DNA from 2 places in the Paenibacillus sp. LX16 genome. Region 1 is predicted to be linked to the other one. Evidence: riboswitches for the same ligand, from Rfam matches in the RefSeq annotation. Region 1 holds a riboswitch; the other holds the start of a gene.
What was found. Region 1 has a riboswitch for thiamine pyrophosphate ahead of T3H97_RS04575 (ECF transporter S component). Riboswitches for the same ligand answer to the same signal wherever they lie in the genome.

Region 1 (5,211 bases):
TCGAATACGGTGGGCTTGTCTCAATGCCTGGAATTCCTCCACCATCATGGGCATCAGCCGCATGGCTGCCAAAAAGCTATACGCATACTTCGGAGGGAGCCTCCATTGCTGCATCAGTGAATAAAAAAGGTCCACCGGACGAGTCGTTAAGCCAAACAGCAACCCTACCGCAGCCATACTCAGCGCACGAAAGCCCAAATGCATGCCCCGATAAAAGCTTTCCTGTGTAATATGGATCAGGCCCCATGTCCACCAGGTCGTCACCCCTTTGCCGAACATCATCATGCCCGTTGAGGTTGAAATAAACACCAATATAAAGGGAGATCCGTACAGCAGCAGCCGCTTCCATGGATGGCCTGACCAGACAAGCAGCAGCAGCATAGCACACGCAACATTAAACATGACATTCGGATCATGAATGACTATAACGACCACAAACAGTATGGAAAACATAACGAGCTTTAAGCCCGGATTCACGCGATGCAGCCATGTTTTATGATGGGGAAAGGACAGGTTCATACTGTAGTTCCCCTTTCTGAATCCGCCATATATCGGTACAATATCGACGGATAATTTCCGGGTCATGCGTGACCATCACAATGGCCGTGCCTGCCGCTCTCAGCTGCTCCAACATATCCAGCATGACAAAGGTATTTTGCGCATCCTGCCCAAAAGTCGGTTCATCCAGTAGCAACACTTCCGGCTTACGGATCATAGCCGTAGCAATACTCAACCGCCTTTTTTGGCCTAACGAAAGCTGATACGGATGACGCTCGTCCAGCCGCTCTAATCCGAACTGTACGAGCATCCGATCCACCCGCTCCCGGCACTGTTCAGCACTAAACAAGCTCTTAGGTAACGAATACTCTAGTTCCTTTCGTACGGTGTGTGCTACGAATTGCAGCTCGGGATTTTGAAACGCGAACCCGATACGCTCTGCCAGTTGTTCCGTACTGCCTGCCTCAATTCCGCACACGCTATAACGTCCCTGTGTGCGAAGTAAGCGCATCATGGAGAGCAGCAGCGAGCTTTTGCCAGCTCCGTTTTCACCGACCACGCCAATCCAGTCGCCAGGCTTCACCTGCGCATGCTCCACATAAATCACTGAACTTAAACTGCGGAGGCCGCTAAAATGTTCCAGCTCCAGCAAATCAGTCCCCGCACCATTCTGTTGCGTCACTGATTCACTCCAACGTGGCGAAGACGATTCATTCCATACTCCCGGGTACCACACGCCGTACTCGGACAATGCCTGCCGATGCATATGAAATACTTCTTCCGCCCTTCCATCCACAATGATCTCCCCTTGAGCAGAAAGCACCACAATCCGGTCCACATCATGGACAATTTCATTAATTTTATGCTCTACGATCACCAGTGTCTGCTCTACCGAAATGTTGCGAATGGTATCCCATACCTGTGTAGTGCCTTCCTCGTCCAACAAAGCCGTGGGCTCATCCAGAAAAAGCACTTCTGGCTCCATAGCCAGCACAGACGCAATCGCCAGCCGCTGCTTCATTCCCTGTGACATGTTGCCAATGGGCATGTGTATATCATCCGTCGATAGACCAACCTGTATCAGCAGCTCGCGAATACGGGATTGCATCTGCTCCCGGGGAACCTGATTATTTTCCAACACAAAAGCCAGTTCCTCGTCTGCATATGACATACAGAACTGCGTATCAGGATCTTGAAATACAATACCTGAGACACTTGGAATTACAGCAGCATCGTATTTCATGGGCACTTCTATCGTGCGTGGAATCAGACCGCTTAACACTTGGAGCAGCGTTGATTTACCGCATCCACTCGGTCCCAGTAGCAGCAGCTTTTCCCCCTTGTGGACAGACAAAGACATATTGTGAAAAAGCAGCTCTTGCTCACCGGGGAATTTCAACCGTAGACGGGTGATCGAAGCCACCACATCTTCGGTTGCCCGGCTCATCAATCCAGCCCCTTATAATCTTGTTCCGTTGCAGGTCTCAAACTTCGTGTAACTCCGGTTACCTCCAATGCCTTAGCCAGATAGAACGCGAATACCCCGGCAATCACAATACTGCCAATCATCCGAAATCCAATATACAAAACATAGTTCCAGGTCGATAGCTGATCAATATACCCGTAGCTGAAGTCTAAAATCAGAGAAGTGACAGCCGCCCCGGCCGCAGCTAGCGAAGCAACCCCCAGGTTTGCGTTCCGATACAGAAAAGCCGCAAAAAACAGCTCCGCTCCCAAGCCTTGCAGCAGGCCATAGTACAAGGTGGACATCCCCCATTCGCTTCCCAAAAAAGCGCTGACCGTTGCCGCTGCCACCTCTGCCAAAATCGCAACACCCGGCTTGCGAATGATGAGATAAGCAAACGTGCCTGCCATAAACCACATGCCATACATCAGTTGCTCGGCGTGCAGACCCAATGGTTTCATCAAATCATAGGCAGGCCCCCATATTTTATAGACCAAACCGAACACAACAGCGATCACAATCGTGACCAAAATATCAGTCAGCTTCAACCCTTTGGACGCTCTTACAGTAGTATTCATTATTGCGTGCTCCCCTTTTTCCTATAATTGGCCTCTTGGCCATAAAAAAAAGCTTGTCTGGAGCTGAATCTCCAGGCAAGCTTTATGCGCAGTAAAAGGTGAAGCACCATACAAAACGTCATTCGTCGATATGCCTTATATAACCAGTAGTCTAAGCTATTACACTGATACCAAGCCAAAGCCAAGGTCAAAGCAAAATGCTAGGACATACATTTAATCTATCGACAACCGCAAAACAAGCGGCATTCCTGTATAGTGTTCTTGGTTTCTCTACGCTGGCATTACCCAGATCAGATTTCACGGTCAGTGGCAAGGGCCACCCTCTCAGCCTGACTTTCTCAAGCTCCCGACAATGCTTTTTAATTCACTATAATATATACCACATCTATGGCTTTGACAATCCTATAATCCGAAGAAACGTCTGGCCGTCTCCGTCGTCGCGATTTCAATCTCCATCATACTTCGGCCTGCACATTCGGCTACCGTAGCAGCAATATGAGCGAGATACATCGGCTCATTACGCCCCTCTTTGGGCTTCACGGGTAGATTACGCGGGGGCAAAAATGGAGCATCCGTTTCAATCATCAGACGGTCCAAGGGAATATCTCTGACTAGTTCACGCAGATGTTTGCCACGCCGTTCGTCGCAAATCCAGCCGGTGATCCCGATGTACAGTCCCATTTCTACATACGTATGCAATTCCTGTTCCGTGCCGGTAAAACAATGCACTACCGCTTTATCGACAAGCCCTTGATGCTCCCGCAGCATAGCGACAAAATCCTCATGCGCATCTCGTTCATGCAGAAATAACGGCATATTCAGCTCACCCACCAGTTGGATTTGCTCGCCAAACCATCGGCGCTGCACATCACGTGGCGAAAAATCACGGTTATAGTCCAATCCGCATTCCCCTATGGATACGACCTGCGGCTGACCCGCCAACTGGCGGAGCTGCTGAATCGTGTCTGCGCTGCAGTCTTTGGCATCATGGGGATGCACGCCAGCTGTCGCATACAGCTTGCCCGGATAACGTGCTGCATACTGAGAAGCCTCCCGACTGCTGCGGACACTGGTCCCGGTAATAATCAGCGGTGAAATCCCTACAGCCGCGGCTCTCTCTACCACCTGTTCCCGATCTGCATGAAACGAACGGTGCATCAAGTTCACACCAATATCAATTAACGGTGTACCCCTTTCCATCTCAATCCCTCCTTCGCTAACTACAATCTCGGATCAATCGGCTCCGATTCCAGCGATAGCGCGGCAAGGACGCATTCATGAATACGATCTACCGTATCCTTGCGGACAAAACGTTCCACGCCTTCCATACCTAGCGCTCCTTCCATCAGGGCATGACGTTCCTTTTTGTTCGTTCGACGCTGCTTCAGACGCTTTAAATTCTCAGGGGCAAGATAATCCATACCGTAAATGATGTGCAAATACTTCCGGCCTCTCACCTTGATTGCAGGCTGAATCATCTTGTCCCGATTTTTCATCAAAAAGCATTCTGGCTTGATCACAATCCCCTCATGACCATCCTCTGTCATCTCGTTCCACCAGCGAATGACCTCTTCCTCGCTTGCTTCGTCCGTGATCACGCGATACTCTGTCTCCATAAACAGGGAAGACAGCCCAGCCAGCTCCCGGTTTTGCTCCATATGCCAAATATGAGAATGGTCGAAAAAAGTCTTTCCACTGTGTGCCAGCGTATGGAACGGTGCGATACGAATTTCATCCAGACCGTCCACATCCCAGCAATATTTTTGAAAAGCCTCTTGAAACGTTACGGCATTCGCGTACTTCTGTTCCATTTCCCCCAACCAGTCTCCAACCTCTCGGCCTGCAACCTTCGCCTGCTTCAGCTTGTCTACCAGCTTACTGCGATCCAGCAGAGCTGCTTCACCCACATGCGCATACTGTGCAGCAATCAGTTCCCGAGCCTTGAGATTCCACGGTACAATTTCCGCATCCAGCAACACAAAATCCGTCTGGTTCCGTTCAAAATATCCGGCATCCACTAGATCCGCATTCAGTTTCTCCAGCACCTGCTTCCCAAAGCCTAACTCAAAGAAAGGTCGTCCGCTTCGGGTGTAGATCGTGCCCAATGTCGGGTAGCCGACATACTCGACAGCGGCCTGTTCGTTTTTGAATAATAGTAGAATAGCCCGGCTACCCATATGTTTTTTCTCGGCCACCATCGTTTGTACTCCTTGCCCGCGATAATAAGCCAGTGCCTCACGTGGATGCTCCAGATATCCTGCCTCTGCAGACACCGTTGGAGCAGGACTCATGGTTGGTGGAATATACACCAGCTCCTCCATGGGTACAGTCACATGTGACACGGTATCTATAGCGGATTTGATCCATTCTCCTTGCACGCGCACTTCGCCATACGATTCCGTCAACACACTATAACCGGCGATGAGCTTGCGTAAATTCGGCGGGGAAAACCGTTTTCTCTGCCACCGGACAAGTGGGCTATCGGGATCATTCGCATAATTCTCATGTGCCAGAACGCTGACAAATTCCTTTTCCGGATAACGATAAGCGGTCAGCATACCGCCAAATACCACGCCTTGATCAATATTCACCGTCTGGTTCACAAGGGTAGGCTGCGGTCTCGGATCATGTCCCCATACTACTATTTCTCCCGATTCATGGTCTACGAAC
Region 2 (5,211 bases), 210 kb from region 1:
AGGGTAAGGAAGCGGCGGTAACCGATGTCCCCCAATAGGAACAGGCCGGCCGATTGAGGTTTTTTCCGTTGCTGAAGGTTGCGCCTGGCTGGACTTGACGCCTTTAGTCGTCCATGCGCCTTCTCCCCGTATGCCTGCCTGCCGTTCTCGAAACGCTTCCTCTGGGTAATTCTCACCCTCTGCCGCTACATGATACAACCTAGCAGCCCTTGCGATGGAGCCAGGTTCTTGAAAGGGGGTTGTCGAGATCAGGAAATATTGGCTTTCATGTGCCGCGTGTAATACAACTCCGGCGGCTTTTGGCTGCTGACGCAATGCATGACTGTGCTCGCTTAGCAGACCGAGCTGCCGTACATACTCCTGTGACTGACGGTTTGCGGTTTGCAGCAAATCGTCCAGTCGACGATTTAATTCTTGTGAGTCAGGCTGAGCGTTTAATGCTGACTCTGACAACGGCATCTTTACAGATGATGATGCGTCTAATCCCCTTGACTGTTTTGAATGTTCAGTGAATTCGTGTGTATGTGCTTGTGGAGCAGCCGACATCTGTTTCCATTCCTGATGCCACGCCTGATCTGCCGGATCGAGTGCGCTCCGTTGCTCTTCAAGCAGCTCTATGGCGGTGCGTTCCGTCTGTTCGAATACAGTCCGCCAATCATCCAGCAGCCGTACATAAGTAGGCTCCAGTCCCTCGGTAGCGGATTTAATCACTTCCACATGCCAACTTTCCTGCTGCTTCCAATGCCGAATTTCCTCCAGCACACGTAAGGGCAGGAAAGACCCATAAGTACTCAGCATCGTTTTTTACCTCCCGTATCCCGCTATGGCTATCCGGCCGATCTGGCAGATCGGCCCTGGATGCATACGTACCCAGTATATTCGCTGTCTCATCAGGAATATGTCTATGAACTCCCTTAATCCGGTCACATCTGTTACGTAAAACAATGAATACCCATGGAAAACGAAAAAGAAGCCCAGCTACGGCACGGGTTAAGTGTCCATAGACAGGCTTCTTCAAGGGAAAGAATAGAATACAGTTCTTCGAAAAATAATTTTTTACTTCGTAGTCGTTTGTTTGTGGGCATCAGCGACGGTTTTCTTATCCTCTAGCTCCTGTACACTGCTTAGAAACGTCGATACCCGTCGCAGATATTCACGAGGGTGCTCTCTGAAAATAAGCTCATGTATCCCGTTTTTAACAATCCATACACTGGAAAGCGGGTTGGTTTGATTGGCAGCGAGCTTTTCCGCAATAGGATAAGGAGCTTTTTCATCCTGTGTACCATGCACAAACATGATCGGGAACGGGTAATTTTCCTTTTTAACCTCCTGATATGGAATCTGATGCAAGCTGGTGCCGTTCAAAACTGGAAACAGCAACTCCAGAATTTCCAAAGACGGATGTCTTGGCAGATTAATTTGATTGTGAATGTTATGGTACAGCGTATCCGGTTCCAGCAGAAAGGTGCTATCCAAAATCATTGCGTCCACATCCTTGGTTTGCAAGCCCGCCTGAAGAGCGGTTCCTGCCCCCATGGAGAAGCCCCATACGATAATCTCCGACGAGCCGCGTTGCTTCGCAAGCTGAATTGCTCCGAGGAGCTGTTGGGATTCTGCTTTGCCTCCGGTTGCGACTGCTTTGCTGTTTTGTGACGCAAATCCATAATCGAACATGACTACATTAAAGTTCAAACTGTGGGCATAATGCGCCAGATCATACATGGGAATCCAGCTTTCTTCGCGGTTAGCCCCATAACCATGGCTGAAAATAATCGTTTTCCGCGATTGATCCGCCGGGATATACCAGCCTTGTACCATGCGGCTACCATCCTTGGCAGGGAAGCTGACTTCCTCATAAGGCATGCTTTTGGCCTGCATCGGATTAGAGTACAGCGGTGCAACGGTGGGATTCGTAAGTACCCAAGCGATGTAAGCATGCAAGGCAATAAAACAAAACAACAGAAAAAAGACGACCGACAGCAGCAGAGCAATCACAACGTGCTTGAACCGCAGCAGACGGGGATTAAAGAGTGGGGTGGACGGCTCCTGAACAGCGGTCTGTAGCTGAGCGTTGCGCTGGGATGTCGAAATCATGTAAGAGCCTCCTTATATAAAATTGATCTTCGTTTCATAGAATTTAGGTATAATTCCACTTGAAAATAGTAGTGTAGATCCGTATAGATACCTATTATCGTATGATGGGGATTATCCAAAGTCAACGCCTGAACCGGAAAAGTAAAAATGATGCAAAGAATTGTCGATGTTTGTTCTCGTTCTGTAATATGGTTGTCACAAAAACATCGGTTTACAGTAGCCGCGACTATTCTATATAATTTATGTAACCATGTTTCATAGTGTGAAACGAATATGGATACAAGAGGAGCGGTTCACGATGGAAGACCGTAAATTAACCGTTCGCGCTGTAGAGCGTGCACTTGATATACTGCTGTGTTTTACTGCAAATTCGGATCTTGGCCTGACGGAGATTGCCTCCAAAATTGGTCTACATAAAAGCACGGTTCATCGGCTGCTGACTACGTTGGAGGATCGGGGCTTTGTCGTTCGGAATGCCGAAACGGAAAAATATCGACTTGGCTTCCGCATTTGGGAGCTATCCACGCATTTGTCCCAAAGTGACGAGCCGGCAGTGCTGTTGCAGCCTGCAATGGAAGGACTACGTGACCGTTTGGGCGAGACGGTCAGCTTGTACTTACGGGACGGTAGCATGCGTATTCGCATACAAGCCGTGCAGAGCAATCAGGCGATCCGCAGGGTCGCGCCTGTAGGTGCGCGTATGCCGCTGGCTGTAGGGGCCTCCAGCAAGGTGCTGGCGGCCTTTATGCCGCCGCAGGAGCTGGAAGCCCTGCTAAGCGGGGATGAATGGCCGCTCTCGGTAGACCCGGAGGTCTATAAAGCCCAGCTACAGGACATTCGCGAGAAGGGCTATGCGACCAGCTATGAAGAACGGGAGCCAGGGGCTGCTGCTGTAGCAGCGCCAATTGTGAACCGGAAGGGACAGGTCACTGCGGCTTTATCTGTATCTGGCCCGGTTAGTCGACTTGCACCCGAGACGCTACATGACTTTGCTCCGATTTTGATCGAAGCGGCGAAGGAAATGGGGCTTATGCTTCCGTAACAAGAATGAACACAGTTGAAGCAAGCAGAGTGATTTGATGGGGAACGTCTCCTTGGTAAAGGGAACCTAAAAGGGTTGCCAAAGCCATAAATTTAAAGTAGTCTGGTAAGGAAGGCGGGATGTCTGTTATATCCGCCTCATGTGAATAGAAGTATCACAGTTACTGGGGGAGCCTGTAATGCCGGGCTGAGATGGAATCGTGCAAGATTCCGGACCCTTTGCACCTGATCTGGATCATACCAGCGTAGGGAAGTAATCGGCCATTGAAATGTATACGCGGCTGCTGTCTACGGTGACGCATTGGAATAGGATTATTCCATATGCGCATTGTCTGGATAGCTGCCTCGTTAGATTAGCCGGTTCCCTGGGGAACCGGCTTTTTTGCATAGATCAGCGCCACCCTGGGAATGGTTCCGGATCGGTGTGTCATTTCATCGAAACGGGAGGAATGGACAATGAAGCCGACAGAAGCAGAAGGAACAAAAGAAGTTGAGGTAGAGAAGACAAACGGGGAGCAAGCCAGTGGGGTAAAACCCTTTCCGGGAAGCCGTAAGGTATATATTCAAGGCTCGCGGCCGGACATTGCCGTGCCAGAGCGCGAAATTGCTCTTCATCCTACACATACGCCGCAGGGCACGGAGCATCATGAGCCATTGCGTGTATATGATACGAGCGGTCCCATGACCGACGAATCCTATCAGGTCGATATCCGTCAGGGCCTGCCTCCATTACGGCGAGCTTGGGCACTGGAACGGGGCGATGTGGAGGCTTACGAGGGACGCGCCGTCCAGCCGGAGGATAATGGACTGAAACCTGGCTCGAAACGGGAGACAGTGGAATTTCCCGGCGTGACCAACCGTCCGCTTCGTGCTTCGCAAGGTCGTACAGTGACACAAATGCATTATGCGCGGCAAGGGATCATTACGCCCGAAATGGAATTTGCGGCGATCCGCGAAGGGGTGGAGCCTGAGTTTGTACGGCAGGAGTTGGCGGCTGGACGAGCCATTTTGCCTTCGAATATCAATCACCCGGAAAGTGAGCCAATGGTCATTGGGCGTCATTTTCACGTGAAGATCAATGCGAACATTGGTAATTCTGCGGTTACCTCCTCCATCGAGGAGGAAGTGGAGAAAATGACTTGGGCTGTGCGTTGGGGCTCGGATACGGTTATGGACCTGTCTACAGGCCGTAATATCCATACCACACGTGAATGGATCATTCGGAATTCTCCTGTACCGATTGGGACTGTGCCGCTGTATCAAGCACTTGAAAAGGTGAACGGTGAAGCAGAAGCGCTGACGTGGGAGTTGTATCGCGATACGCTGATTGAGCAGGCGGAGCAGGGAGTGGACTATTTTACAATTCATGCGGGTGTATTGCTGCGGTATATACCGATGACGGCGAATAGAATGACGGGAATTGTGTCCCGTGGCGGGTCGATCATGGCAGCCTGGTGCCTTGCGCACCATCAGGAGAATTTTTTGTATACACATTTTGAAGAAATCTGCGAAATTATGAAAGCCTATGATGTGGCCTTTTCTCTCGGGGATGGTCTACGTCCAGGTAGTATCTATGATGCGAATGATGAAGCACAGTTTGCAGAGCTGGAAACGTTGGGCGAGCTAACGCAAATCGCATGGAATCATGATGTTCAGGTCATGATTGAAGGGCCAGGACATGTCCCTATGCATAAAATCAAAGAGAATGTGGATTTACAAATGGAGATTTGTAAGGAAGCTCCTTTCTATACCTTGGGACCGCTCACGACGGATATTGCCCCCGGATATGATCATATTACCTCAGCCATCGGGGCGGCGATGATCGGTTGGTTCGGGACGTCCATGCTGTGCTATGTTACGCCTAAGGAGCATTTGGGTCTGCCGAATAAGGATGATGTCCGTGAGGGTGTCATTACCTACAAAATTGCGGCACATGCTGCTGATCTGGCGAAAGGTCATCCACGGGCGCAGCAGCGGGATGATGCTTTGTCCAAGGCACGCTTTGAGTTCCGCTGGCGGGATCAGTTCAATCTGTCGCTTGATCCCGAGCGGGCCTTGTCCTACCATGATGAAACG

Region 2: it holds a riboswitch for thiamine pyrophosphate, as region 1 does, so the genes downstream of both, thiC (phosphomethylpyrimidine synthase ThiC) here and T3H97_RS04575 (ECF transporter S component) in region 1, are expected to answer to the same signal.

Annotation. Positions count from the first base shown of each region.
Region 1 covers NZ_CP141152.1:1,008,233-1,013,443, reverse strand. Annotated here, with positions in the region: gene T3H97_RS04585 (energy-coupling factor transporter transmembrane component T family protein) at 1-519, opposite strand, end outside; gene T3H97_RS04580 (ABC transporter ATP-binding protein) at 494-1,945, opposite strand; gene T3H97_RS04575 (ECF transporter S component) at 1,945-2,541, opposite strand; TPP riboswitch at 2,791-2,900, opposite strand; gene T3H97_RS04570 (TatD family hydrolase) at 2,944-3,741, opposite strand; gene T3H97_RS04565 (polynucleotide kinase-phosphatase) at 3,762-5,211, opposite strand, start outside.
Region 2 covers NZ_CP141152.1:803,030-808,240, forward strand. Annotated here, with positions in the region: gene T3H97_RS03610 (Fe-Mn family superoxide dismutase) at 1-798, opposite strand, end outside; gene T3H97_RS03615 (alpha/beta hydrolase) at 1,057-2,094, opposite strand; gene T3H97_RS03620 (IclR family transcriptional regulator) at 2,393-3,136, shown strand; TPP riboswitch at 3,292-3,404, shown strand; gene thiC (phosphomethylpyrimidine synthase ThiC) at 3,592-5,211, shown strand, end outside.